DNA from 3 places in the Providencia sp. genome. Region 1 is predicted to be linked to each of the others. Evidence: predicted binding sites of a transcription regulator. Region 1 holds the regulator's gene; each other region holds the start of a gene.
The links. The regulator PhoB, encoded in region 1, activates phosphate uptake and scavenging genes when phosphate is short. The targets are predictions, from matches to a motif close to CTGTCATAAAACTGNCNNAT.

Region 1 (8,021 bases):
TTGGCGCGAACGCGCTTTATCCACTCGATAAAAACGCTCCGTCAAACGCGATATATGCTCCGTAGGGATACCAGGGCCATTATCACTGACACTAAAACGAGCACCATGACTGGTTTTCTGCCAATCAACCCGTATTTTAGTTCCCTCAGGTGTGTGGTTAATGGCATTGTACACAAGGTTAGCAACGGCACTACGTAGTTGCTCTTCATTGCCATTTACGCGTAATTTTTCATCAACATTAAACTCAAATTGGTGCTGGCCGTGACTCAGACTCAGCGCTTCTTGTTCAATCATCTTAAGAATAACGGGAATATTAACTTGTTCGTCCAGATTAATATGAGGGGCGATTTCAATTCGTGATAACTGCAATAACTGCTTGATCAGATTATCCATTCGATAAGCTTGCTCTTGCATCACATTCAAGGCTTTTTTGTTAACCGCAGAGGTCCCTTCTTGATCATCCATCACTTCAAGATACCCTTGAATGACCGTTAATGGTGTACGTAATTCATGACTCACGTTAGCAAAAAAGTCTCTACGAGCCTTTTCTAATCGTCGTTTTTCCGTCACATCCCGGGCAACCATTAAAAGCTGCCCCTCAGTGTAAGGCAAAATACGAAACTCGACAATTTCACCACTGTTAAGCTCAATTGTCAGCGCTTGATCATAACTCTTAACCGTAAAATAGCGGCTAAAATCAGGATAACGCAACAGATTAAAAATATGCTGCCCATTATCTTCAGGCCAACGAAAACCTAATAAATGCTGCGCATGGCGATTACACCAAAAAATATTACCTTCCGTTGTCATCATCACTACCGCATCGGGTAATGATTCAGCCCCGCTGCGAAAACGCTTAATTAGCTGCCCTAGCTCACGACGACGTTTACGGTTACGTTGCTGCATTTGATAAATGCCATAAAATATTGGCTCCCAACCCCCTTTACCTGCGGGTGGAAGCATGCTTTTATCTAACCATAACCAATAGGATAATTTTAGCAGGTTATACCCGTGCCAAAATAATGCAGCTAGCAAAGAAATGACTAAAAGCCATGCTAGATGGCCTATAAATACTGATAATATGAGTGCGGGTAAAATAAATAAAAACAGCCCCCAAATTAGCTGTTTTATGGATAAACGTTCAAGCACTTGGGTCTCTCCCTAATGAATTCTCAGTAACGAACAGAGAAACGGTATCCAGTACCACGTACTGTTTGTACCATTTTATCATGCCCTTCTGTTTCCAGTGCTTTTCTTAAACGACGAATATGAACATCTACGGTTCTATCTTCAACATAAACATTGGCTCCCCAAACATTATTTAATAGCTGTTCACGGCTATAAACACGCTCCGGATGAGTCATAAAAAAATGTAATAATTTATATTCGGTTGGTCCCATATCGATAGGAATTTCACGACAAGTAACACGATGAGAGGTTGGGTCAAGCATCAAGCCATTCATTTCAATAATATCTTCTGTCGCCATTGGCGAAATTCGGCGTAAAATCGCTTTTACGCGAGCAATCAATTCTTTTGGCGAAAAGGGTTTGATTAAAAAATCATCCGCGCCCACTTCTAAACCTTTCACGCGATCCTCTTCCTCACCTCTGGCAGTCAACATCATGACAGGGACATCGCGAGTTGCGCTATCACGCTTCATATGTTTAATAACCTGAATGCCAGAGCCACCTGGGATCATCCAATCGAGTAAAACTAAATCAGGTAACGGGTCAACAAGCTGCGCAATTGCAGAGTCATAATCATCAGCTTCAATCGGCTGAAAACCATTCTGTTCCAATACAAAACAAACCATTTCACGGATGGGCGTCTCATCTTCAACAACTAGAATGCGTCTTGCCATGATTGTTCCTGTAAATAAGAAGATATTTTTAATGTGAACGCATTATGCGTCACTTTTATGACAGAATTATGACTATTATCGGTGATGACTGACATTCCACCTAATAATTACAGGAAAAGATCATCTAAGTGAAACATTAATCACATAGCGCAATATAATTATCATCCATTTGCAGACTAATAATTATCTTACTGTAATAACAATTTTAACGGCTTTATTCACATCACAGCATCATTTTCCATTGCATAACACTCCATCGTATTACCGCGATAAGGTATACTGACCGACAGAATATCGAGTCCTCTTCACTAATAAAATGGCACAATCACAAGGAATGATAGCTCATGCGCATGATCCACACTTCTGACTGGCACCTTGGCCAATATTTTTTCACTAAAAGTCGTGCCGCTGAACATCAATGTTTTTTAAATTGGCTTATTGAACAAGTTACGCTCCATCAGGTTAGCGCAGTGATTGTCGCAGGGGATATTTTTGATACTGGCTCACCGCCGAGCTATGCACGAGAACTCTATAATAAATTTATCGTCGATTTACAAAAAACTGGATGCCAGTTGGTTATTTTAAGTGGAAACCACGATTCCGTTTCCGTTCTCAATGAATCCAGCTCTTTGCTGGCTTACCTCAATACCAGCGTAATAACCTCTGGCGCTGAACCTAATATTATTACTTTAATGGATAACCAAGGATTGCCTAGCGGCCTCGTCTGCGCCATCCCATTCCTGCGCCCTCGAGACATTCAGATAAGTATTGCGGGACAAAGTAGTGAAGAAAAACAATTATCACTGCAAACGGCAATTCATGACTATTACCAAGCCAGCTACCAACTTGCCGTCGCACAACGAGAAACACTAGGCCTTGATATCCCGATTATCGCGACAGGGCATCTCACCGTTGTCGGCGCAGCGCTGACAGATTCAGTCCGCGACATTTATATTGGCACACTTGACGCGTTTCCTTCTGGCGCATTTCCACCCGCAGATTACATTGCCCTAGGGCATATTCATCGACCCCAAGTCATTGGTGGCCAACAACATATTCGTTATTGCGGTTCACCAATTCCATTAAGTTTTGATGAAGCACAACAACAAAAAAGTGTCTGTCTGGTTGAGTTTAATGGCAGCACGCTTACTGATATCACTCAATTACCAATTCCAATTTCGCAGCCACTACAAAGTGTCAAAGGGTCTCTAAAAGAAATCCAGCAACAACTGGAAGTTTGGCAAGACTATCAAGGTGATAAACCGGTATGGTTAGATATCGAAGTCGCGTCACAAGACTATCTTTCAGATATCCAACAACGTATAGAAGCCTTAACCCAAACCTTACCAGTTGAGGTCGTATTACTGCGCCGAGCACGTAAACAAAAGCAAGGACAGCAAAGTGTATTAGCCAATGAAACACTCAATGAATTAACTGCTGAAGAGGTCTTTTTACGCCGTCTTGCAGAAGAATCACTTGACGATGCCGAACAAGAACAACGCTTGCGACAACTGTTCAAACAATCCTATGACGCACTACGTTCAGAACAAGAGGGTCAAGCATGAAAATCCTGAGTCTTCGCTTAAAAAATATTAATTCACTAAAAGGCGAATGGAAAATTGATTTCACGCAAGAACCTTTTGCTAGCCAAGGATTGTTTGCGATAACTGGTGCGACCGGTGCAGGTAAAACCACCTTACTGGATGCGATTTGTCTCGCGCTTTACCATCAAACACCTCGTTTAGGCTCTCTATCTGCTAGCCAAAATGAGCTCATGACGCGCCATACGGGCGAATGTTTAGCGGAAGTTGAATTCGAAGTAAAAGGTGTTGCTTACCGCGCATTTTGGAGCCAACGTCGTGCAGGCGGTAAATCTGAAGGAAACCTTCAACAGCCTAAAGCCGAGCTAGCGACGGTAGCTGATGGGCAAATACTTGCGGTTAAAGTCACTGAAATTAGAGAGCGGATCACTCAAATTACGGGACTCGACTTTGGTCGTTTCACTAAATCGATTCTACTTTCCCAAGGGGATTTTGCCGCCTTTTTAAACGCAACAGAAAAAGAACGCGCTGACCTTTTAGAAGAGATAACAGGGACTGAAATCTATAGCCAAATCTCAATTTATATTTATAACCAACACAAACAGGTCAAAACCGAATTAGACTTATTGAAGGCGAGAGCACAAAGCATTAATTTGCTGACTGAATCTGAGCACCAACAACGATTAGAACAACAAACAGTACTCGCACAACAAGAAGCTCAAGTTAATCATAAAAAAAATCGTCATCAACAAGCCATAAATTGGTGGCAACAACAGCACCAACTGACTCTACGCTTACAACAATTACAAGCAGAGCTAGACAAGTCAGAACAGGATTTTCAGGCTGCAAAACCCAGTCTACAAAAATTAGCAGACAGCGCTCCCGCAGAGGCTTTGCGTCCTTTATGGCAAGATGTTCAGCGCCAACAACAGTCGTTAGCTGAACACAATGAAAAGCAACAATATCTTCAACAAAGTCTTGAGGAAATGCAGAAACAACTTGCACCACTGAAAGCAAAACAAGATCAAGCTAATAATGAAAATACGCAATTTTTGGCGTATATGCAGCAGCAGAATAAATTAATTGATAACGAAGTTCGCCCGTTGGATAACCAAATAACGCATCTTAACCAACAACTCAGTGAACTTTCTAAGCTTGTAACCCAATTTCAGTCTGAATATGACCAAAAACAACAGTCTATCAATGAAGCCGAGGTGAAGTTACAACACGCAAATAACCAACTGAAACAACTAAATGTTTTTCTAAAAGAAAAACAAAAAGATGCAGAAATTAGCGGGCAACTAGGCAGTTGGAAGCAACAAGCACGTTACCTCAATGAACTTACTGAACAGCTCTCGATACTAACCCAAAAGCAGCACAAAATTTCACAAGAACTACAAGTATTACAGGCAGAAAAACAAACGCAATCCGCTCAGTTGACGCAAACGCAAACGGCTTTAGACAAAGAAACTGACGCGTTTAATCAATTAGAAAATAACTATAAAAACTGCCAAGAAAAACAGAATATTAATGAAGTAAATCACACTATTGTACAACTACAAACCAAGCTACAACATGCGCAATTATTACCCTTTATATTATCACAGTGTCTCGCTCAACAAGTTCAATCACAAAAGCAAGCAACACAGCAGATTTTATTAATTGAATCAATTGCTCAAACTGAAAAAGAATTAGCATCAGTACAAACTAATATCAGCAATTTACAGCCCCATATTCAAGATCTCACACAACAACTGCAATTAGAGCAAAAAATTGTTAGCTTAGAAAAAGAGCGCCAGCAACTCATTGAAGGCTCCCCGTGTCCACTTTGTGGCTCTCACGAGCACCCTGCGGTTGAGGCTTATCAATTAATAAAATCCTCAGATACACAACAGCGCTTAAAACAACTCACTGAGCAACTCGATAGCAATAAGATCAAATTATCAGAGCAACAATCGTACTTACAAAATCAAAAGTTGCGTCAAAGTGAAAATTTACAGCTCAAAACACAATTATCCGAACAGCTTGATGAATTAAATCAAAAATGGCGTAGTACCTGTGAGCAAGCACTTACTACAGAATTAGCGCAAACCGAACAAGCGGTTAATTTACTTCTTGCTGATTTAAAAACACAGTTATCCACACAACAAAAAGTGATTACGGATTTCACGCTATTAGAACGCGATTATCAGCAGGCTAAAAATCAATTAAATGAGCAACAAGCGCTCGTTAAACAACAGCAAGCCACTCTCGCATTACTCGAAGAACGTCTTAAATATCACGCTCAGATGTTTGATGAGATGCAAAAAGAACAAAATCAGCTACAACAACGCAAAAATGAACAAACAGAGCAATTACAGTCAGCCCTCACTCAATTTCAGTTAATATTGCCCGAAAATAATGATTTTGATGCATGGTTCAGCAACATTGAACAACGCAGTCAATTCTACGAATCACAAAAAATAGCGGCACAGAAACTCACGCAACAAATAGATGTCAGTAATGCGACATTGGCGGCTGAAATAGCACAAAAAACGCAATTATTGAAACAGCTCGAAAATGGAAAACAACAGCAATTACAATGCAGTAATGAGCTGATTGAGAAAAAAAATCAACGCCAAAACTTATTAAATGGACTCACTGTCAGCCAATTTATTGAAGGGATGCAAGAAAAACAAACTCGTTTAGCCCATCAATTAGAACTCTTAACCAAAAATATCAATGACATTGAAAGAAATATTTCCGTCCTCAATGGCAGCCATCAAGCCATCATTGAATCGGTTAAGAAAATCACTCAATTATTGATAAATGCACAAACACAATTTAATAAAGCATTAACCCAAAGCCCATTTGATTCACAGCAAATCTTCCTCAATGCATTACTAGCCACTGAAGAAAAAATACAATTAGAACAGCTAAAACAAAATATTAGCCAAGCATTACTGCAAAGCGAAACCCGTCATAAAGAAGCTTTACTGGCGCTAACCGCCCATGAACAACAACGTCTTGAAGATTTTACAGGCATTTCACAAGAGCAATTAAAACAAGCAATTGCTCAATTTGATGAAGAAATAAAAAATCTTAATCAAGAACAGGGTAGAATTATCAGCCAGTTAGAAACGGATAAACAGCAGCGCCACCAGCAACGAGATTTACTACAACAAATTGAAGATGGACAGCTCAGTTATGATGATTGGAGTTATCTCAGCACGCTCATTGGCTCCGCCGAAGGGGATAAATTCCGCCGTTATGCACAAGGCTTAACACTTGATTGTCTCATTACCTTAGCCAACCAGCAGCTCGATAAATTACACGGCCGCTATCTACTACAACGTAGTCATCAAACTAACCTTGAACTACAAGTTATCGATGGGTGGCAAGCTGATAGTCTCAGAGACATCAAAACCTTATCGGGTGGTGAAAGCTTCTTAGTCAGTCTCGCATTAGCCCTAGCACTATCCGATATGGTGAGTAACAGAACCCAATTAGAGTCACTATTTTTGGATGAAGGCTTTGGCACACTCGATGCCGAAACATTAGATATCGCTCTCGATGCATTAGAAAGTTTAAATGCATCCGGTAAAACGATTGGGGTTATCAGCCACGTTGAAGCCATGAAAGAACGAATTCCAGTGCAAATTCCGGTGAAAAAAGTGAATGGTCTCGGATTTAGCGAGTTGCCAGCGCAGTATCGAATCAATTAACCCACTATGATTTAGCCAAATAAATGGCAGAGAGTTTAAATTCTCTGCCATCATGGAGTAAGTTAAACTGCGTCTAGCGCTAGCTGTAACGCATATTTCAAATCATCGACATTTTCAATGCCAATAGATAAACGCACTAAATTATCGCTGATGCCGATATTTTGACGAACAGTTTGCGCTACCCCTGAATGCGTAGTCGATGCAGGGTGGCTCGCTAATGACTCTGTACCCCCTAAGCTCACCGCAAGTTTAAATAACGCCAAATTATCTAAAAAACGAAAGGCATCGGCTTCATTTTCGCCAACATTGATTGAGAATGTAGAGCCTGCGCCTGAGCATTGTTGTTGATAAGCTCGATACTCTGCACTGTCTTTCGGCAAAAATTCAGGAAAATGAACTTTACCGACTTTAGGATGCTGGTTGAGAAAATGGGCCAAAATTTTTGCATTATCATTGGCTCTTTCCATCCTAAGTTGCAGTGTTTCTAAAGATCTCCCCAACATCCAACTTGAGTGTGGGTCGAGCTGTGTCCCAATCGCATTACGCTGCGCTTTGACTTTTTTGACTAAATCGCGACTTCCGACAACGGCACCCGCAACCAGATCAGAGTGCCCACCGACATATTTTGTTAGTGAGTACACACTTAAGTCAGCACCGAGCGCAATAGGTTTCTGGAATATAGGCCCCAGTAACGTATTATCACAAATCAATAATGGAATTTCGCCATTTTGTTGATGTGCAATTTGCTTGGCAGCTTGACTGAGCAGTTGAATATCCACCACCGTATTTAGCGGATTTGATGGTGTCTCAATATAAATCGCCGCAATTTTTTTACCTGCCCCAATCCCTTTTACTACATCAAGAATAGCCGCTAAATCACAACCATTTTGAAAAGGAACTGAAGTAATACCAAA
Region 2 (8,021 bases), on a different contig from region 1:
TACTTGAGTGTCATTACATTAGTCACCATCTTGATGCTGCGTGAAGGTAAAAAAGAACAAGCTCACGCCAAAATGGTGATGCAAAAACAAGTCAGCAATGCCAACAAACCTGTTTATCGAACAAATCAGGTTTGGACCGTAGGCCGAGCGCTACGTACTTGGCAATTTTATTTAATTGCCGCAACTTACACTTCATTTTTATGGTGTGGTATTACCGTCAATAGCTTTGCAGTCGCGCATATTGAAGAACGAGGGTTTAGTATGACGGTAGCGGTGTCATTACTCAGCACCATGGCTTTCGTAAATGCATTTTCTCGATTTATTGGTGGCGCCGCTGGCGAATGGCTAGAACCTAAAAAGTTACTGATTGGTAGTTTAATTATTATGGTATTGGGTGTGGTTTTCTTAAGTATTGCTACTTCTTGGTTCTGGTTGATTTTATTTGTTATTTTTGTTGGTATTGGCTATGGCATGACCTTTTTAGCATCCAGTGTCTTATTGTCCAACTATTTCGGTCGTGGCCCTTATTTAGAACTTTTTTCCATCGTTAATTTATTTTCCACGATTGCCTGTTTAGCCCCTTTCATTGCTGGTGCAGTAAAAGATTATACTGGCAGTTTCACGCCTGCATTTTTGATTATTGCAGCGCCGGTTATTGTGATTTTGTTACTAACATTACGAATGAAGCCCCCAACTTTAAATCACTCATAATATATAATTCAAATAGTTAGCGATATCCCGATGAGCATACATAGTATGTGATTCGGGTAGCTGAGCGCAGTCAACACCCCTGCGGCTTGAAGTATGACGAGTATAAATAAAAAAAAGCCTGAAAACACACTCAGGCTAATACTAAAACCAAGGGAAATTAAGGATTCAAAAACTCGGCATTTTGAACAATATCAATAGCTAAATAATTCGTGTCGTAGCTATCCAACAATGCTACAACACGAGATATAACGGATTATTAAGGTGCTAATAGTTCTGGTACTTTGAGTAAAATAAACTCATTATCATCTGCTTTATTTGGTTCACGGCTCGATGAGAACGGATAATTATTATCGTTACCAACAATAATATGTTCGCTATCAACTACATCAACATTTTCGATAGTGAAGAATGGAAAAGTGAAAACACCCTCGTTTAATGGTTTTCTTGCTAAGCTATTTGGGTCTTGGATATTCATCAAATCAATATAAGCTTGCTTATCTACCGCAGATCCCACGTTTTTATCTGAAAACTCAATACGATAAACGCGTTTAAATTTAGCTAAATTGCTAAAGCAATTCTCTGTATTTGTTGCCCCTTGTGCGCAAGCTTTATCAGCCGTACCTTCACCGTTATCACGTTCGATAATCAGCCCATGAGTAGCATCAATTAAGTTAAAATCACCAATCGCATTTTGATTATCTTCAAAGACATATAACCAGCTACGGCCTGTCCAATCTTGTTTCTTCACATCAAATTCAAGAATGCGTGCAGCGCGTTTACCATCAACATTTTCATAATCTTGCTTGTCTTCATTCCAAACTGCCCCTTCTAACATTGGGTACAATTTTGAACCATCTGGTGATGAAGCCATCCCTTCAAAACCTTTTGACCGATTAACTTGAAAGCTAACTTTATCAGTAGGTTTACCCGGTGTAGTAACTTGGTAGTGATCTGGAGAAACCACTTTCTTGCCATCAACTTGGGTTTCAAATAAGGCTAAAACTTTACCGTCTAAATCCATTTTGATTAAATACGGTCCAAACTCATCCCCTACCCATAACGCACCATCTGCAAATTGAAAGCTTTCCGGGTCAAAATCACTACCAGTTAGGTAACGTTCTTGAGAACTTTCATTAATGATATGGAACGGAATAATTTTATTTGGATCTTGGAAGAAAACAGTTTTCAGCGGGTTGGCTTTACCTGTTTTAAAATCGATATCGTATTGGGTTAGATAAAGCATTGAATCAGGAGAATTAACTTTATTACCAAAACCATTGTCCGTCAGTACCCAATAAGTCCCATCAGCCATCCGCTTAATACCTGAATGTCCTTGTAAAGGCTGCCCTTTAATTGGGATATGCATACCTGTTGGACGATCTGCGGATTTTCCTTCAATTTGCCCAAGGGTATCAACACGTTTAGCAGTAGTAAATTTACCACTAGTTTGTAGATCCGAAGGGGCATTTTCAGGTGCAGGAACACTTGAATTCACGGGTAAAATAGCATGTCCAGCCAATGAAGCCGGAACTTGTTGTTGAGCAAACCCTGTGGTGCTAAATGAAATTAAAGTAGCAAGTAAAGATAATGAGCCAATCATGCGACGATGCAACATTGTTATGATCCTATTATTAGATTATTCAATAATCGACGACGGAATCATAACTACGGCAAATGACAGTTTAGTGATGAATTCAAGACAGTTATTTTACTTGAAAGATTGTAGCGAATTTATTTTTCACAGAAGAAAAATAGGTAGACATCAAGGTATTTAATACATTGATATCTACCTGAAGTTTTATAACTCAACCATTCGATAAACGTCGGTGCTGATTACCAGTGCCTAATAAGCGCAAGCCTAACCAACCTCCGCATATTGATAGCAACAACGCAGCGCTTAGCGGTAGTATTAACCAGATACGCCACTCAGGTTGCCATGGAAAATCAAACACTTTAGTTTGCAATAACCACAGAGCAATTTCTGCACCAAAAGCCGCAGCAAAACCGGCCATTAGACCTAATAATGCAAACTCACTCCAAAGTGTTCTTCGCATCAGCTTTTTACTGGCACCTAGCGTACGGTAAACCACTAACTCGCGTTCACGTTGACTCATACCGACTTGGACTTGAGCAAGTAATAGCAACAATCCGCATAAAATCACTAACACTACCATCACTTCTAAAGCCTGACTCACTTGTTGGAGAATTTGCTGGATTTGGGTAATAATTGCGCCAGTGTCTAGCACATTAATGGTTGGATAGTTACGGCTAAGCTGCGTCAATAACTGGCCATCACCGTCATAATGGAAACTACTCAACCAAGTGGCTGGCATTTGAGATAAACTTTCTTCAGAGAAAATAAAGTAAAAATTAGGTCGTAAACTTTCCCAATCTACCGTTCGAATACTACTCACTGTCGCAGAAAAAATTTGTGCCCCAGAATTAAACGTTAGCTTATCGCCAATTTTTATTCCAAGCTCTTTCACGACGGTCTGTTCAATAGACACCTCACCCGCTTTTGGTGGCCAAGTGCCTTTATCCATTAAATTGGCCGGTGGTAAAATGGATTCCCAAGTCAGGCTCAGCTCACGTCGTACCGTGTTATTGTTTGGATCGCGTTCATCTGCCCATTCAATCGCTGATCTATCGTTAATCTCCGCCAGACGCGCCAATACTACAGGGTTAAAGCCTGTAGGTTTGACTTTATATTGCGCCAAAAGCTCTGTTACTGGCTTAATTTGTTCTTGAGTCATATTGATCAAGAAATAATTCGGACTATCGGCTGGAAGCTGCTGCTGCCAACGGTCGAGCAAATCACCTCGAACCAAAACTAATAATGCTAACAACATAAACGAGAGCGAAAATGCGCTCATTTGTGTGATTGTTTGCATTGGTTGGCGCAATAAACGGCTGACCGAAAGCCGTAAACTTAACTGTTTAAACTTAATATGACGTAAGCCCCACAGCCCTATCCAACCGATAAGTGCTAGGAGAATTGCCAAAACCACGATGCCAATCAGGATTGACCATAGTAAAGGGTTCACACCCGCAAATAAAAATAATCCTCCCACGACAATGAGTGTGACTATGGGGAGATAGTAATACAAAGGCCAAACGGGTGATTGTGCATCTTCACGTAACACTCGCGAAGGTTGCGTTGCCATTAATTGATAATAAGGACGAATACCCACAATAATCGCGATGATAAATAATGTGCCTATCGCCCAAACCCAAGGCCATAAACTTGCTGAAGGTAATGCTTTTGGAAGCATTGCGCCTAGAATTTGCATCAAGATGCCTTCAAAGGCGAGCCCAAGCAATGAACCTAATAGCGCAGCGGCAATTAAAATAACCAACCACTGACCAATAATCCATTTTCGCAGCGCACTACGCCCTGCTCCAAGGGTTTTTAATACCGCAATCAACTGGTGTCGACTACGACAATAATGGGTCATTGAAACAACAACAGCAGCAATTGCCAGTAATAACGTCAATAAAACAGACAATAAAAGAAATTGTTGTGCACGTTGGAATGTCTTTCCTACCGCACCATTATCTTCATTTAAGGTATACCAACGTTGATCAGTTCTTAAATCTTTATCAAATTTTGCATGGAAAGCCTCAATAGCGTCACTATCTCCGGCGAACATGTCTCGATACGTTAATCGGCTTCCTAATTGAATAGCGCCGGTCAATGCAGCATCTTCAATCGAAATAAGTGCTCTTGGGGCGATTTGAAAAGGATTAAAACCACTATCCGGTTCTTGCTCTAAAGTACCTGCAACTTTTAATGTAGCATCGCCAATATCAATATCATCGCCTAACTTTAGGTTTAATAGCTCAAGCAATCTAGGGGCGACTAATATTTGCCCTTTTGTTGGCTGTAACCCCGCAGGCTCAGTGACTAATCCACCATATAACGGATAGGCACTATCGGCGGCTTTGATCAGCACTAATTGTGGTCGAGCATCTTCATCTGCCGTTGAGTAGGCCATAGTTGAAAATGAAATTTGCTGACTCACTTTCAAGCCACTATTTTTAGCATCCTGTAACCAAGCCGGATCGCTCGGCTGAGAAGATCGCAACACTAAATCACCCGCTAATAATTCGCGGCTCTGATAGCTCATGCTATTTTCAATACGGTCGCTAATACGCCCTAACGCTAACACGCAAGCAACCGCTAGCGTCAGTGCCAACCAAACAATTAATAATGATGGCGTTTTCCACTCACGCCAGAACCAGCGCCAAATCATGCCTCTTCCCTTAATAGACCATCGACCAATCTTAAACGGCGTTGACAGCGGGCTGCCAGTTCATGGTCATGAGTAACGAGGATCAAGGTTGTGCCATGCTCTTTATTCATTGAAAAAAGCAAATCAGCAATTTTATCCCCAGTCTGACGATCAAGATTCCCCGTCGGTTCATCTGCAAACAAAATTTCAGGACGGCCATTGAAAGCTCTGGCTAATGCAACTCGCTGTTGCTCACCACCTGACAATTGTGCTGGCATATGTTTGAGTCGATTACCCAGACCTAATTCAGTTAATAAACTAACGGCATGTTGCTGGCTGCTGGATTCTGATTCACCCCGTAATAACGAGGGAAGTTGTACGTTTTCAATGGCATTCAGTGTGGGGATCAACATAAAGGATTGAAAAACAAAACCCACACTTTGTGCACGTAGACGCGCCCGCTGTTCTTCATCCATTTGCGTTAACTCTTGCCCCAGCAAACTGACACTACCACTGGTGCCGTCATCAAGTCCGGCAATGATCCCTAAAAGAGTTGATTTACCTGATCCCGACTCGCCGATAAGAGCAATTGTTTGACCGGGCTCGACAATTAGCTCAACACCTTGCAATATAGTCAGTTCATGTTCACCTTGGCCAACACGTTTAATGAGATGATGAACTTCAAGAATATTTTTCGCCGACATATATTGGTTTTTCTCCTGTTATTGATTGCAAGTGGACAGGCACTCGCAACAACAAAACTATTGATCCTCGGTGATAGCCTGAGTGCAGGTTATCGCTTACCGGCAGAGCAGGCTTGGGCCTCTTTGCTCGCCAGTCGTTGGCAGAAATTGTCACCGCCTGTAACTGTGATTAATGGCAGTATCAGTGGAAACACTTCAGCTCAAGGGCTGGAACGTCTTTCTACCTTACTTGAACAACATAAACCTAATTGGGTATTGATTGAGCTTGGTGCAAACGATGGTTTACAAGGGCTAGCTGTAGAACAGTTAGAGACTAATTTACAACAAATTATCGATAAAATAGAGCAATCTGGTGCTAAACCGCTTTTAATGCAAATTCGTATTCCACCAAACTATGGAAAACGCTATACATCAAGCTTTGAACGCGTGTATTCAAAATTAGCACAAGAAAATAATATTCCACTATTACCATTTTATATGGAAACTGTGATAACCAAGCCTGAATGGATACAACAAGATGGTATTCATCCAACAGTAGAGGCTCAGCCTTCTATTACAGATTTCATGGAAAAACAGCTTTCTCTCTATATTTTACCGCCTAAGAAGTGAAATATATACTTAACACATTAATTCAAATTAGAGTGAATAATCAACATTCTGTTTAAATAACGTTATGAAAACAACAACGCTACGGCGCAAAGAATGACAACAACGCTACGGCGCAAAGAATGACAACAACGCTACAGCGCAAAGAATGACGAGAACACTACGGCGCAAAGAATGACGAGCATAGGTAAAGTTATGAAAAAATCCGTACTAATCACTGGCGCCTCAAGCGGCATAGGCTTTTGTGCTGCACAAACTCTCCGCCAACGCGGCTACCATGTCATTGCTGCCTGCCGCAAAGAAGCGGATATATTGCGCTTAAAAGATCTCGGTTATGACACTGTTGCTCTTGATCTTGATGATAACGATAGCATAGATGCCGCGGCTGACGCGGTGCTGTCATTATGCCATGGACGTCTTTTCGGATTATTTAATAATGCCGGATTTGGCGTTTATGGTGCCTTAAGTACTGTCAGCCGTCAGCAGCTTGAAGCGCAATTTTCCGCTAATTTTTTCGGTGTTCATCAATTAACCTTCCGCTTGCTCCCCGCCATGCTTGTGCACAATGAAGGCCGTATTGTACAGACCAGCTCAGTGATGGGAATTATTTCAACACCGGGGCGTGGTGCTTATGCGGCCAGTAAATATGCATTAGAGGCCTGGTCAGACGCCTTGCGATTAGAATTAAAAGGCAGTGGTATTCACATCAGTTTGATTGAACCCGGTCCTATTCATACCGCATTTACACAAAATGTGGCACAAACCCAAAAAGATAAACCCGTTAAAAATCCAGGGATTGCGGCTCGTTTCACCTTAACACCAGAACGTGTTGTTGAAAAATTAATTCATGCGCTCGAAAGCCCACATCCTCGTATACGCTACTCTGTCACACTACTGACGGTATTTGTGCGTATACTTAAACGAATACTGCCTGATAAGTTAATGGATAAAATACTGTCTAATCAGGGCAAAAAAGCTTGAAAAATCAAAAAACGCCCCCATTTTATAGACAACAATTTTAGTATTAATAACAATTTACAAAGAGATACCTTATGTTAGCTAACGCTCAAATTATTGATATTAACGAAACCAATTTACATCAAGTCATTGAACAATCGATGACTTTGCCTGTCATGTTTTATTTTTGGTCTCCGCGCAGCCCACATTGCCAAGATCTTGGATTAACACTTGATAAGATTGCCAATGAGTATGCAGGCTTATTTATTTTAGCTAAAGTTAACTGTGATGAAGAGCAAATGGTCGCCAGCCAATTTGGCCTAAAAGCGATCCCAACCGTCTATATATTGCAAAATGGTCGTCCTGTTGATGGCTTTGAAGGCCCGCAACCAGAGGAGGTTGTGCTGGAAATGCTTTCTCGCGTACTGCCAAGCCCTGAAGAGCTAAAAGCTGCACAAGCCGCTGAATTACTCGCAGAAGGTAAAGCTCAAGAAGCCCTGCCGCTGCTAAAAGAAGCTAATCAAATCAATCCTAAAAATAGTGATATCACGCTGTTATTAGCAGAAACACAAATTAATTTGAATTTGACTGATGATGCACAAATCACCCTTGCCACTGTACCGATGCAAGACAAAGATAGCCGCTATCAAGGGTTAATTGCACAAATCGATTTATTAAAGCAAGCTGCTGATACGCCTGAAATTCAGCAATTGCAGCAAGAATTTAATCAAAACCCAGCAGATACCACCCTTGCTGTGCAGCTTGCCCTAAAACTACATGAAGTAAACCGTAATGAAGAAGCACTAGAACT
Region 3 (8,021 bases), on a different contig from region 1:
CTTACACCATATAGATCGCTTATTGAGCGAGAAGAAAACGAATCATTGAATAAGTGACTAATACTCTAAAAAACGCAGTTACAGCTCAAAGCATGGGGAGCTTCAACGTTTTTCAAAAAAATTGCATTACTCATGCTTTAAATAATTTAGCAGTATGAAACTAAGCCCTAGAAACATACATAAGTATGTGACTAGGGTTAGTGAATGAAGCCAACACCGCTATAGTACGAAATATAACAAGTATTCAATACTTTAAATAATTCGCGATGTGGCAAGGCGGCAAATGAAACTAAGCCCTAGAAGCATACACAAGTATGTGACTAGGGTTAGTGAATGAAGCCAACACCGCTGCGGCTCAAAGTATGATGAGTTATTTACTCGTTAGCATCTTCTCTAAATTATCCCCACCCACATGGCGGAAATCCTGCCCTTTGACATAATAAAAAATAAACTCACAAATATTTTGGCAACGGTCACCAATACGCTCAATAGAGCGCGCACAAAATAGCGCAGTCAAAACACTTGGGATGGTGCGTGGGTCTTCCATCATGTAAGTCATGAGCTGGCGAACAATACCTTCGTATTCTTGGTCAACTTTTTCATCTTCACGATAAATGCGTACAGCCTCTTCCACATCCATACGTGCAAATGCATCTAGTACATCATGAAGCATTTGTATCGTGTGACGCCCTAATGACTCTAAACTAATCAACAAGGGTTGATGTTGATGTGAGAATTTTTCCAATGCTGTCTGGCAAATTTTATCAGCAACATCACCAATTCTTTCTAGCTCGGCAATAGTTTTTGAAATCGCCATAATCAAACGCAAGTCGCTCGCTGTGGGCTGGCGCTTAGCAATGATTTTGATGCATTCTTCATCGATAGACACTTCCATCATATTGACTTTGTGATCGTTTTCGATAACTTCACGCGCTAAGGCTTCATCCTGATTATGCATTGCCGTGATAGCTTTGGTGAGTTGTTCTTCGACCAACCCTCCCATCGTCATCAACTCAGTATGGATATGTTCCAGTTCAGCATTGAACTGCCCAGATATATGTTTATTGTGATTCAGCGTATCCATCGTCGGCTCCATATCAACCGTAGCGGCCAGTAATATAATCTTCAGTTTGTTTCATTTCTGGGGTAGTAAACATTTTGTCAGTGTGATTAAACTCAATCAATTCACCAAGATACATAAATGCAGTGTAATCAGAACAACGTGCTGCTTGTTGCATATTGTGGGTCACGATGACAACAGTGTATTCTGATTTTAATTCGCTAATTAATTCTTCGATTCGACCCGTTGAAATTGGGTCAAGCGCTGAGCAAGGCTCATCAAGCAATAAAACCTCAGGGCGAATGGCAATACCACGCGCAATACATAAACGTTGTTGCTGACCACCTGATAAGCTATAACCACTTTGGTGTAACTTATCTTTGGTTTCGTTCCACAACGCAGCTTTCGTTAGCGCCCATTGCACACGCTCGTCCATATCAACACGAGACAATTTCTCAAATAAGCGAACACCAAAAGCAATGTTATCGTAAATAGACATTGGAAATGGCGTTGGCTTTTGGAATACCATACCAACCTGCGCACGCAATAATGCAATGTCTTGTTTATCAGTCAGAATATTTTGACCATCCAGTAAAATTTGCCCTTCTGCACGCTGCTCACCGTATAACTCGTACATTTTATTGAACGTACGCAGCAGTGTGGATTTACCGCAACCTGACGGGCCAATGAAGGCGGTGACTTTATTCTTTTCAATATCTAATGAGATATTTTTCAGTGCCTGAAACTTTCCATAGTAAAAGTTAAGGTCACGTACTTGAATCTTACAATTTTCAATTTCGTTTGCTTTGATCATGGCTACTTCTCTCTATAAATCTCTGTTCAATCCGGGGCTAGTGTTTTTTCTGTGCAAACACAACGCGTGCAATGATATTAATTAACAAAACGCATAAGGTGATAAGAAGCACCCCTGCCCATGCTAAATGCTGCCATTCTGAGAATGGACTCATCGCGAATTTAAAAATAGTCACAGGTAAGTTAGCAATCGGTTCGCTCATATCTGTACTCCAGAACTGATTAGACAGTGAAGTAAACAGTAGCGGTGCGGTTTCTCCCGCAATACGTGCGATTGCTAGCAAAATCCCCGTAATAATCCCGGATACAGATGCTTTTAACGTAATCGATAAAATCATTTTCCATTTTGGCGTACCTAGCGCATATGCAGCTTCACGCAGACTATCCGGTACTAACTTCAACATGTTTTCAGTAGTACGGATAACGATCGGAATTTGCAATAACGCCAATGCAATAACACCCGCCCAACCAGAGAAGTGCTGCATTTGAGCCACCACAATGGTGTAAACGAACAGTCCAACCACAATAGAAGGGGCTGATAACAAAATGTCATTAATAAAACGAGTTACTGAGGCAAGCCATGATTTACGACCATATTCAGCTAAATAAATACCCGCAAGAATACCGAGCGGTGTGCCAATGACTGTTGCCCATAAAATTAATAATCCACTACCGACAATAGCATTTGCAAGTCCACCACCCGGTGTGTTTGGGGGAGGCGTCATTTCGGTAAATAGATTAATGGACATTCCATCAATCCCTTTAGTTACTGTCGAAAATAAAATCCACACTAACCAAAACAGACCGAAAGCCATTGCTAGCATGGAGATAAATAACGCCATGCGGTTAATTTGACGACGCCATGCTTGGCGACGAGTACGTTCTTTTTGATTTACAACCATTGGCTGAGAGATTGACATACTAACGGCCCTCGCTCTTAGCAAGACGCATCACCATCAATTTGGATATTGCTAACACAATGAATGTAATGACAAACAGGATTAATCCAAGCTCCATCAATGCCGCGGTATGCACGCCACTTTCAGCTTCAGCAAATTCATTCGCCAACGCAGAGGTAATACTGTTGCCCGGCATAAATAATGAAAGGCTATCCAACTGGTAGGTATTACCAATTACAAAAGTAACCGCCATGGTTTCACCCAGTGCACGCCCAAGGCCTAACATCACACCGCCTATCACTCCATTTCGGGTGTACGGCAACACGATGTTCCAAATAACTTCCCATGTGGTACAGCCGATACCGTATGCAGATTCTTTCATCATGACCGGTGTTTGCTCAAACACGTCACGCATTACGGAGGCAATATAAGGAATGATCATAATAGCGAGGATAATTCCCGCAGCTAAAATACCAATACCAAAAGCAGGGCCTGTGAATAATTCGCCTACAATCGGAATAGTCGACATCACATTGCCGACAGGTTCTTGGAAGTATTCAGCAAATAGAGGGGCAAACACAAAGAGTCCCCACATACCGTAAACGATACTTGGAATTGCAGCCAGAAGCTCAATAGCGATACCTAATGGGCGCTTTAACCAGTTAGGGGCAAGTTCAGTTAGAAACAGGGCAATACCAAAACTAACCGGTACCGCAATGATAAGCGCAATGAGTGATGTCACTATGGTGCCGTAGATAGGCACAAGTGCACCGAACTGCTCCGCTGGCGCATCCCACTCTTTTGTCCATAAAAACGAAAACCCAAATTTCTGCATACTCGGCCAAGATGCAAAAATAAGGGAAATAATAATACCGCCAAGCATTAACAGAGTGATTAGTGCAGCCATCTTTACTAGCGCACTAAAAATTACATCACCTGATTTGCTAGGGGCTTTAAATGCCGTTGTTTTTTCGGCCATGCGCTTTGTTCTCATTTCACACCTACGATATCATCAGTAGGATTTACAATTTTCATGACGTTTATATGCAAAATAATTCGAGCTGTATGTCGGTAGCAAGTGAAGCTAACATCCAAACAACTCGAAATATGATGGATATAGAAAGTGGATGCTATTCCTCAGCACCCACCTGCCACTGCCAACCCGAGGCTCACTTTAGAACAGTGATTTACCTTGGCTATCTTTAACTTCTGTTTTCCATGCTGCACGAACGGCTGTTACGACTTCAGGTGGTAAAACTGCATAGTCGAGTGCTTCTGCTTGTTTGCCGCCTTTATCATAGGCCCAGTTGAAGAAATCGAGGACCGCTTTACCTTTCTCTGCATTAGCTTGTTCTTTGTGAACTAAAATAAATGTCGTTGACGTAATTGGCCATGCATTCGCACCGTCACGGTTAGTGAGGTCTTGAGCAAATGATTTAGACCAGTCAACTTTTTTCGCTGCTGCGCTAAAACTTGCACCTGTTGGTGATACAGCTTCGCCATCTGCTGAGATAAGCTTAGTATACGCAAGATTATTTTGTTTTGCGTAAGCATATTCAACATAACCGATTGAGCCTGGTAAACGTTGAACAAAGGCGGCTACGCCATCGTTACCTTTACCGCCAACACTTGTTTTTGACCAGTTAACAGTCGAACCAGCGCCAATCTCTTCTTTCCAGCTTGCACTTACCTTCGCTAAGTAGCTAGTGAATACGAAAGTTGTACCTGAACCATCTGAACGTCTAACAACCGCAATTGTTTGATCCGGCAGGCTAACGCTTGGGTTTAATTTAACGATTGCTGGGTCATTCCATTTGGTGATTTTGCCGAGATAAATATCACCAAGTGTTTTACCATCGAGGGTCAATTGACCTGATTCAATGCCTTTTACGTTTACAGCAAGAACCACGCCACCAATCACGGTAGGGAATTGGAATAAACCATCTTCTTTTAATTTTTCATCCGTCAATGGCGCATCTGATGCACCAAAATCAACGGTTTTTGCATTAATTTGTTTAACGCCACCAGAAGAACCGATCCCCTGATAGTTCACTTTATTACCTGTTTCTTTCTGATAAGAGTCAGCCCACTTCGCATAAACCGGAGCAGGGAATGTAGCACCAGCTCCCGTCAGGTTAGTAGCAGCAAAAGAAGACATTGCAGTCAAAGATAAAGTTGCTGCCATTACGCTTGTTAGGGTGGTACGCATCATTTTCATAATCCCTCCGGGGATGTAAGAAACAATCAAGTATTAAATTGTGGGTGAATGTCACGATAGGGAAAATAAGATAATTTGGTTGCAGCAACATGTCATATTTATGACAGTTTTATGACAGTTGATTTTTTCAATGTATTTATAGCGAAAAAAAACAGCGATACATAATAAAGATAACAATAAAACCAAATAGTTATATGAAAATAAAGGAATGGATATACGCTATAAAAAAAATGACACATTGTCATAAAAAATTTAAAAATGTTTTTTTTATAAAAAATAAACTCACATTAGCGAGTTTATTTTAGTGATAAATAGAATAAGCATTACGTTACCATAATTTAATACCTGTTTTATGCAGGCTAGGAGCAGTTATCTTGCTTGAAAGCTCGCTTATCATATCCTTTGTTACAGTTTCGACTTTTTTCTTTACTTGTTTTTCAGTTTCTATTTTTGCATTAATGACCATTTGTTCTTTTGAAGAAAAAATTGGTTTTACCTGCGAGTTTTTAGTCCGTTTTGCTTCGACCAACTCTGCTTTTATATATTTATCCCTAATTTGTTTAAACATAGGACTCTCTTCTAAACTTTTCGCAGAAAAAACAATCGATCCTTTCTTTCTTTCAGGCGCAGGGGCTAATTTTTTTGATTTTAAAGATACGATGACATCTTCGGTTAACGCTTTAGCCGCATACTCAGGCTTATTACATTTTTTTCCTGCATCTTTAAACATTTGAAGTTTAGCCATTTCTTCAAATAAACCTGGAGCAATTTTACCTTTTGACGATTGACTTACCATAGTGCGCTTTCCTTCCGGTCTCTCTAAGGTAGTATCTTGGGATAACCTCAAAATTGGTGAAAGTAGTGATAGAGATAAAGGCATTGGCGGCGGAGGTGGCGTTGAAGATAACTTCGATTCAACCTGTTTTTTGGGTGAAATGCCCACTACCTCAGTATGCTGATCACTCCAAGTCACTTTTTTCGATTTTTTTTCAGTTCTTAAACTAAAAACATCTTGAACATTAATCACCTTGTTCATTTTTACCAAGGCGACTTTTTTTTCACTATCTAATGGAAGGGTGCTTAATACTGTTACATTTTGAGACTTTTTAATGGCTCTAGCTAAATTATTAATAATCGACATAATATTGATCCTAATGATTTGATTGACCGCTATTATCTAAGTAACTCAATCATCAGATCTTTCAGATAACGATTGTATTATTTATAGGATAAATATTTATTTTTACCGAATGAATAACTAGGAATGAATACAATTGGAGGATAACGACTATTGAGCAAATCGATAGGTGCAGCTAGATTTAACTAACTGCTTTTTTTAAATTATTCTTCTTTCTCTTTCAATGGTAGGAGTGCGCGAATAGCAAATCCACCGCGTTCACTTTTATGAATTTCAATGTTTCCTTCGTGAGCATCAACTATACGGCGAATAATGGCAAGTCCCAAGCCTGTTCCTGTATTACTACGAGCTTTTTCACCTTGTACAAAAGGCTGAAATAAGCGTTGGATATCTTCTTCTTTGATCCCTATGCCATCATCTTCGACTTGGAACCAAACAGAGTCTTCATTTTTGCCGCTACTGACCTTAATCCAACCGTTACCATAACGATAAGCATTGACTATCATATTGGTAATCGCACGCTTAATCGCTAATGGATTACCATTAACCATCATCGAGCCAGATTCAAGTGAAGTTTCAATTTCACCAACAACGCTCATTTCAGACGTGACTGCTTCCATTAAAATAGCGTTCAGGTCGCAGAACTCCATTTCCATCTCTTGCCCTGTTTTCAGGTAAGACATGAACTGACCAATAATCGCGTCACACTCTTCAATATCTTTATTTATCGATTCTGCCAAATAATTATCTTCTGGACTCATCATTTCTGTGGCGAGACGAATACGTGTCAATGGCGTTCTTAAATCATGGCTAACCCCTGCCATTAATACAGTTCGGTCATTTTCCAGTGTTTTAATACCGGTAGCCATATGATTAAATGAACGAATTGCAGCCCTAACCTCTGCGGCACCTTTTTCCTGCATTGGGGGTAAACTTGCCCCTTTACCCACCTCGCCCGCATGGTATTCCAATTCAAGCAGTGGTTTATTTTGATAACGGATATACAACCAAACACCCGCAAAAATGGTAAGGAAAATAGTCAGCGTATAGCGAAAAACGAGGGAGAATTGATTTTGACCGATCTCAGTCAAAGGCACTCGCACCCAAATATCGGGTGCAAGATAAGACGTCAGCCATAAAATCGGGTACTCACGACCAAGCTCAAGATGGACACTTGCTTTGCCGCCGAGATATTCCGACATATTTTTACTCAGAAAATCATATTCTTTTGCCCAATTCAATCCTTCTTCCATCGCGGCTGAATGTGCATAAAAAGTAATACCTAATTCATTATAGATTTTCTTGCGTAAAGCTGGAGATACTCGAACTGAGGTTCCATCTTGTAGAACCATTTTCTCTGTCATTAATGTTCTTACTTCGTAAGCCAGCACTTTATTGAATTGTTGTAAGCTAGGCATGACAACAAAATTCAACACGACCATATAGCTGGTCACAAGACTAGCAAACAATAAAGCAACAAATAAAAACAACGAGCGAGAAAATGTGCTACGTCGTGAGAACCTCAATCGCTTCATGCTTTACTACCATCCGGAACAAACACGTAGCCCAAACCCCAAACGGTTTGAATATAGCGAGGATGCGCAGGATCTTCCTCAACCATACGGCGTAAACGAGAGATTTGAACGTCGATAGAACGTTCCATAGCACTATATTCACGGCCTCGCGCTAAGCTCATCAGTTTATCACGAGATAATGGCTCTCTTGGGTAAGAAACCAAGACTTTTAAGACCGCAAATTCACCGCTCGTCAACGGCATGTTTTCTTCACCTTGGAACATTTCACGAGTACCAAGATTCAGTTTAAATTTACCGAACGTAATGACAGCATCATCCTGAGATGGCGCACCCGGTAATTCATTTGCTTGACGGCGTA

Region 2: the regulator PhoB is predicted to act here: its motif matches at 2,384-2,403, upstream of ACTH6U_RS15135 (esterase-like activity of phytase family protein).
Region 3: the regulator PhoB is predicted to act here: its motif matches at 5,089-5,108, upstream of pstS (phosphate ABC transporter substrate-binding protein PstS).

What each region holds. Positions count from the first base shown of each region.
Region 1 is NZ_JBQDNB010000001.1:277,485-285,505, forward strand. Features, by position in the region: gene phoR (phosphate regulon sensor histidine kinase PhoR) at 1-1,149, opposite strand, end outside; gene phoB (phosphate regulon transcriptional regulator PhoB) at 1,173-1,862, opposite strand; gene sbcD (exonuclease subunit SbcD) at 2,207-3,427, shown strand; gene ACTH6U_RS01295 (AAA family ATPase) at 3,424-7,107, shown strand; gene ACTH6U_RS01300 (cystathionine gamma-synthase family protein) at 7,170-8,021, opposite strand, start outside.
Region 2 is NZ_JBQDNB010000021.1:15,531-23,551, forward strand. Features, by position in the region: gene ACTH6U_RS15130 (MFS transporter) at 1-711, shown strand, start outside; gene ACTH6U_RS15135 (esterase-like activity of phytase family protein) at 968-2,326, opposite strand; gene ybbP (putative ABC transporter permease subunit YbbP) at 2,517-4,964, opposite strand; gene ybbA (putative ABC transporter ATP-binding protein YbbA) at 4,961-5,647, opposite strand; gene tesA (multifunctional acyl-CoA thioesterase I/protease I/lysophospholipase L1) at 5,618-6,256, shown strand; gene ACTH6U_RS15155 (SDR family oxidoreductase) at 6,449-7,234, shown strand; gene ACTH6U_RS15160 (co-chaperone YbbN) at 7,306-8,021, shown strand, end outside.
Region 3 is NZ_JBQDNB010000005.1:90,519-98,539, forward strand. Features, by position in the region: gene phoU (phosphate signaling complex protein PhoU) at 371-1,084, opposite strand; gene pstB (phosphate ABC transporter ATP-binding protein PstB) at 1,098-1,874, opposite strand; gene pstA (phosphate ABC transporter permease PstA) at 1,912-2,793, opposite strand; gene pstC (phosphate ABC transporter permease PstC) at 2,795-3,751, opposite strand; gene pstS (phosphate ABC transporter substrate-binding protein PstS) at 3,947-4,990, opposite strand; gene ACTH6U_RS06110 (hypothetical protein) at 5,319-6,131, opposite strand; gene envZ (two-component system sensor histidine kinase EnvZ) at 6,332-7,663, opposite strand; gene ompR (osmolarity response regulator transcription factor OmpR) at 7,660-8,021, opposite strand, start outside.